2 regions of the Corynebacterium nuruki S6-4 genome follow, and region 2 is predicted to be linked to the other one. Evidence: predicted binding sites of a transcription regulator. Region 2 holds the regulator's gene; the other holds the start of a gene.

Region 1 (3,284 bases), 800 kb from region 2:
GTGAACGGTGAGTTGACGATGTGGTCGAGTTCGCACCGGTCGGCCGGCACCCGGCAGCCGGGGAACCGGCAGCGGGCGTCGCGGCCCACCGCGGTGGCCCGGTGCAGGGTGGTGAACCGGTAGCAGCCGGTGTCGGTGAGATCCTTGATGTCGGGCAGGTCGCGGACCAGGTCGGCGGTGTTGATCAGGGTGGCGGTGGTCGTCGGGGACACCCAGCCGGTGCCGATGACGAACCCGGGACCACAGGCGGGGCCGGTGGGGGCGGTCGGACCGGCCTGTGGGGCAGGGTCCGGAGTCTCCGGACCCGTCCCCGGGCCGGCCGGGCCGGCGGCGGAAGCGTCACCGGCAGGGTTGGTGTCTCCACCGTCGCCGTTGTCCGGGCCGGTGGGGCCGGTGTCCCCACCGTCGGGGCCGTCTGGGCCAGTGGGTCCGTCGGGGCCACCGTTGCCGCCGGGGCCGTCGGTTCCGTCGGTGCGGGGTGTGTAGACGTTGACGACGACCTTCAACTGGTCGCGGTGACCACCCAGGATCTTCAGCATCGCCTCACCCCGGCACCGGATCATCCCCGGCGCCGGCAACGGCTCCGCCAACGTCGCCACCGGCTCCTCCTCCGGCACACCGGTGTCGGCAGGGTTGTCGGCAGGGCCGCCGGCCGGGTTGATGATGTTGTCGACGATCCGGCGGGCCGCCACCAACTCCGCCGACTCCGGCTGCGCCTGGCGTTGCTGCTGCGCCCGGAGGGTCTCCTGCTCAACCAGGAGCTCCTTACGCACCTCCAGCGCCGCAGCGGACAACGGTTCCCACAGTCCGTCGGCGACCGACCGGTCCCCGCACTCCAGAGTGAACCGGGTACCCCGCCGCGTCAGCCCCACCGTCTTGCGCTCGGTCTCCTCGGTGTCGGCGACCGGCACCGGCGCGATGTCGGTGAGGATCCCGTCGGTGGCGTCGCCGAGAGCCGGCACCGACCACACCGTCCCGTCCGGGGTGATCTGCACCCCGAGCCTGGTGGCGACCGCCTCGTCGACGGTGGCGGGCAGCTGCTGCCCGGCGGCGGCGAGGGCGCGGGCGTGCCGGTTGATGCGGGTCCAGATGATCTCGAGGTGTTCGACACTGTAGCGGGAGTCGGTGCGCATACGGTCGAACAGGGCCGGCATCCGCACCGCCAGATCCGCGGCGTGGGCGTAGCAGACGGCTTCGCGGTGGCCGCGGCGGCGGACGGCCTGGGCGGCCGACAGGCGGGCGTCGGCGCCAACGGTGGTGAGGAAGGCGACGAGGGTGAGTTCGGCGGTGTTCACCGGCCCGGCCAACTTCTGCGACAGACTGTTGTAGGTCTCTCCGCTGGTCGGTTCAGTACCGTGCGGGATATGCCGACCACCGCGGGGATGGTCCCCGCCGTCGAGCCGGCTGGTCCTGCCGCTCTCGCCGCCGCGCTTGTCGCTGCTGTTGCCGTGGTTGCCGTGGTTGTCGTCGGTGGGTGGTGTGGTGGTCATGGTCCCCTCCCGGTGATCCCCGCCTGACCTCTCCTGATGTGCTCTACGTCACACAGTACCCCGCCTGCCGGACAGAGTCAACCACCTGTTCGAAATAAGATCGAACACATGGCTGCAACAGATGGCCGCCAGACCACGATCAGGCGACCGTCATCGACGGCCGCCGCCCCGCGCCTCTATCCCCGCAGGTAGTACTCCAGGGCATTGGGGTGCTTCGCCAGCGCAGTGATAGAGACGTCCATGTACGCGAACATCGGGAAGCCCTGCAGGATCGCATGGAGTTCGTCGTGGTCGTCGACATCGAAGACCGAGTAGTTGGCATACTCCCCCACAACCCGCCAGATCGCCTTCATCGCACCCCGTTGCTGGAGGTCGGCAGAGTACGCCTTCTCCCGGGTCTGGAAATCGGCGACCTGGTCGGAGGTCAGACTGTCCGGAAAATGGACGTCCATCCGAGCAAGAAAAAGCATTGTAAGTTCCTGTCCTTTCTGTCACTGTGATTGAACTGCACAGGGCGTCGGAAGGCCCCGGTATCAGTCGCGGGTGAAACGCGAGACCGCCGCGGCGTCCGGCTCCAGGCCGAGCCCGGGCCCCTCCGGCAGCGTCACCCGGCCGTCCGCGTACACCAGGTCAGTGGTGGTGTAGCTCTCCTTGAGCAGCATCGGGCCGAACAGCTCCGAGCCGAAGTTCACCGCCGGAGTGGCACAGGCGAAGTGCAGCGATGCCGCGGTCCCGAAGGGGCCCTCGAGGCTCGTCGCCCCGTGGCAGGCCAGACCGGCGGCCTCTGCCACGGCCGCGGTCTTCACCGATTCGCGCAGACCACCGAGCTTCGTCGTCTTCAGGGCGATGACGTCGGCGGCTTCCTCACGGACCACCGCCAGGGCATCCGACGGCGAGCACACCGACTCGTCCGCCATGACGGGAACCCCGGTCCGGCGGGTGATCTCCCGCAGCGTCGCCAGATCATCGGCGGGCGTCGGCTGCTCGAAAAGCTCGATCCCCGCCTCCGCCAGGGCCGGCAGGTGCCGCAGCGCGGTCATCCGGTCCCACCGGGCGTTGACGTCGATCCGCAGGCCGACCCGCCCGTCGAGTTCGCCGGCGAGCTGCACGATCCTGCCGGTGTCCACCGTCGGATCCCCGGACCCCATCTTCAGCTTGAAGGAGCGGTGGCCGAACTCGGCGATGCGCTCCTCGATCTCCGGCACCGCCTTCTCCAGCGGCAGCACGCCGAGCGCCCAGGTGACCTCGATACTGTCGCGCGCGGCGCCGCCGAGCAGGTCGCGGACCGGGATGCCGAGCGCACGGGCCCAGGCGTCATGCATGGCGACGTCGCAGGACGCCTTGGCGAAGCGGTCGTTGGCGACGACCTTCCCGAAGTCCACGAGAATTCCGGCGAGGTCGGACACCTCCCGGCCCACCATCACGGGGGCGAGATAGCGGTCGACGATGACCTTCATCGTCTCCACGGATTCACCGCCCCACCACGGTCCGCCGGGGACGACGCCCTCACCGTAACCGACCACCCCACCGGCGAGATGCACGGAGACCAGGAGGATCGGTTGGGCGGTGGCGGTCATCGTGGCGAAACCGTGGGGGCGGATCAGCGGGACGTCGAGAATGCGGGTGTCGACCCGTTCGATGGTGAGGTCGGGTGCGGCAGGCACACGGATCCTTTCGTAGCAGGGATAGCAGGGATAGCAGGGAGCAGAGACGGGCAGAGCCCCGCACCGTCCGGAAACGGTGTGGGGCAGGTGCTCGTGGGATGGACTGACGGATCAGTTACCGCGGTCCTCG
Region 2 (3,284 bases):
CGACCTGCGGGACGTGCGGGACCGGGTGATCGCCGAACTGCACGGTGAGCCGGAGCCGGGCGTCCCGGTGGTCGACGCCCCGCATGTGCTGTTCGCCGACGATCTCGCACCGGCGGACACCGCCACCCTCGACCCGTCCCTGATCGTGGCGGTCGTCACCGAGAAGGGCGGGGCGACGAGCCACACCGCCATCATCGCCCGACAGCTCAACATCCCGTGCGTGGTCGCGGTCGGCGCGGATCTGCGGGCCATCCCGGCGGACACCCCCGTACTCGTCGACGCGTCGGCCGGCACGGTGGAGACCGGTGTGCCGGCGGATGAGGCACAGCGCCGGGTCGCCGAGGCGGCGGACCGGGCGGCGCGGATCAGCAGCTGGACCGGTCCCTGTGCGACCGCTGACGGTCACCGGGTTCAGTTGCTGGCGAATGTGCAGGACGGCGCGACGGCACGGCAGGCCGCCGCCTCCGTGGCGGAGGGGGTCGGCCTGTTCCGCACCGAGCTGTGCTTCCTCAGTGAGACGAGTGAACCCTCGGTGGAGGACCAGGCGGCGCGGTATGCGGAGGTGTTCGCCGCGTTCCCGGAGGGGAAGGTGGTGGTCCGCACCCTCGACGCCGGGTCGGACAAGCCGGTGCCGTTCGTCAACGCCGAGGACGAGGAGAACCCGGCCCTCGGTGTCCGTGGACTGCGGATCGCCCGGGGGAATCAGGAGCTGCTGGAACGTCAGTTGGACGGTATCGCTCTGGCCCTGTCGCAGACGGAGCGCCGTGGCCCGGACGCGCAGGCGTGGGTGATGGCACCGATGGTGGCGACGGTGCATGAGGCGGCGTGGTTCGCCGAGCTGTGCCATGCCCGGGGGCTCACCGCCGGCGCGATGATCGAGGTGCCGGCGGCGGCGCTGCTGGCGGAGAAGATGATGCGCCACCTGGATTTCGTCTCGATCGGGACCAATGACCTGACCCAGTACACGATGGCGGCGGACCGGCTGTCGGCGTCGCTGGCCTATCTCACGGATCCGTGGCAGCCGGCTGTGCTGCGGCTGGTGCACACCACCTGCCGGGCGGGTTCCGCGGCGAAGACCGCGGTGGGCGTGTGCGGCGAGGCTGCCGCGGACCCGCTGCTGGCCTGTGTACTCACCGGTCTCGGGGTGACGTCCCTGTCGGCGGCGACGCCCGCACTCGCAGCGGTCGGTACCCAGCTCGGTGAGGTCGATTTCGTCACATGCCGCGACATGGCCGCCGCCGCACTCGACGCCGACGGCGCGGAGGAGGCCCGGATCGCGGCCGCCGCGGTCATCGGTCTCTAGCTTCCGCCCGCTGGGTCCCTGTGGCCCCCGGTACTGCTGGGCCCGGTACTTCCGTGGCCTTGTGATCCTGCGACCCTGCGCTCCTGCGCTCGACCCGCACGTCCAGGGGCGGTTGCGGACGTCGCCGGTGTCGGTTTTGAGAACCCAGGGGTCGGTCGCATCCTGGCCCGGTCGGGTTCGCGAGCCCAGGTGCTGTCCTGGGGCAGGAAACTCGACCCGTCGGTTCGTTCCGCGGACATGAACCTGTCGGTTCGTTCCGCGGACATCGGGTTCGAAGCCGGGATCAGGGTCGGGCTCAGGGTCGGGCCCGGGGGTCCTTTCCCGCGTCATCCCGGTGGTCGCGACCGGGTGCCACGACATCCCCGGGACGGCCACCTAGATCTTGCGGAGCACGGCGACGACCCGGCCGAGGATCTCGGCGTCGTCGCCGCGGATCGGCTCGTACAGTGCATTGTGGGGGATGAGCCAGGCGTGGCCGGCGTCCCGCTGGAACTCCTTGACCGTGGCTTCGCCGTCGATCATGGCGGCCACGAACTCGCCGAGCTCGGCGGTGTTCTGGGACCGGACCACCACCCAGTCACCGTTGTAGATGCCGGCATCCTGCATGGAGTTGCCGACGACCTGGAGGAGGAAGAGCTCGCCACCGCCGACGAGCTCCTGCGGCAGGGGGAAGTGGGCCTCGACATGCTCCTCGGCGAGGATCGGGGCGCCGGCGGCGATCTGGCCGACGACGGGGACGTAGGCCGGGGTCGGCATTGAGTCGTCGACGGCCGCGGCGGACATCGGTTTACGGCCCGGTCGGGGAGCGGACGAGATGTCCTCCGGACTGCCGTCGAAGGACCGGATGTCCACGGCACGGGGCTTGTTGTCCTCACGACGGAGGTAGCCCTTCCGCTCAAGTTCCTTGAGGTGGTAGGAGACCGAGGAGGTCGAGTTCAGGCCGACCGCGTCGCAGATCTCGCGGATGCTGGGCGGGTAGCCGCTGAACCGGATCGCGTCCTTGATGACCTCGAGGATCCGTCGCTGCCGGTCGGAGAGCTTCTCCCGCCCCTGCGGATCGTCGTGGGTCCCCTTGGCGGACAGTGACCCCTTCGGCCTGCCCCGCTTGCGTCCGCCCGTGGGTGTCCCCGTCGGCTGCTGTGTGTCTGCCATGATCCCTCACTCCTGGACTGGGTCAATCTGTGGCCCGTCGCCGCCGGCGCCGGGTAGTCCCCTCTGACCCTACAGGACGGCGAGCGGTTTTCCCACCAAGATGTTCGAAATATTCCCGCGGGCTGTGGACAGTCTCGAACGGGTGTGCTACCTTCGCGTTCGACGGCGTCATTTCGAACAGAGGTTCCATGTTCGATGGCCGCTGACGGTCCGGTGTCCGGTGCCGGTGGTCTGATGACCGGCATCGGCGCTGCACCGTCAGTGCGGACGCACCGAGCAGAAGGAGATTGCCACCATGGCTGCACCAGTTGTCTATCCGGTCCGGTTGACCGACTACCGTGACCGCCCCGTGACCCCGTCGGCCCGGATCCACGGCACCGGCCGGGTGCGGCGGTACCGGGATGCGGACACCGGTACGGGGAGTTCGAACACCGCGGGATGCGGTGAGGCGGTCCGTCCGACCCCCGCGGCGCGGGCCCGGCTCCGGATGCGGACCACCCGGCAGGAACGCCCGTTCGACGTCGGGGGACGGGCCGTCGCACTGCGCCGGCGGATCTGGTCCGTCGCACAGTCGCCCGGCGGCGTGCTGCTGTCCTTCGCCACCGCGCTCCTGCTCGCGTGCGGGGTGCCGGTCCTCACCGGGTCCCTGGACGGGGATGCCGGACAGGGGCCGGAACCGGCGGTCGCCGCGGCGACGGTGGACGACGGGACAGCCCCCGGCGGGCCCGGCACACCGCACTATGTCCGGGTCGCGGAGGGGCAGAGCCTCTACGACATCGCCCGCTCACAGGCGCCGGACATCGCGGTCGGGGAGGCGATGGCCGCTCTC

What was found. Region 2 encodes LexA, which represses DNA repair genes until DNA is damaged. Its sites were predicted from a motif close to CGAACANNTGTTCG; they were not measured.
Region 1: the regulator LexA is predicted to act here: its motif matches at 1,569-1,582, upstream of FSW06_RS05560 (HNH endonuclease signature motif containing protein).

What each region holds. Positions count from the first base shown of each region.
Region 1 covers NZ_CP042429.1:1,251,570-1,254,853, forward strand. The annotation lists gene FSW06_RS05560 (HNH endonuclease signature motif containing protein) at 1-1,490, opposite strand, end outside; gene catC (muconolactone Delta-isomerase) at 1,667-1,960, opposite strand; gene FSW06_RS05570 (muconate/chloromuconate family cycloisomerase) at 2,024-3,154, opposite strand; gene catA (catechol 1,2-dioxygenase) at 3,266-3,284, opposite strand, start outside.
Region 2 covers NZ_CP042429.1:455,823-459,106, forward strand. The annotation lists gene ptsP (phosphoenolpyruvate--protein phosphotransferase) at 1-1,303, shown strand, start outside; gene lexA (transcriptional repressor LexA) at 1,679-2,455, opposite strand; gene FSW06_RS02045 (LysM peptidoglycan-binding domain-containing protein) at 2,751-3,284, shown strand, end outside.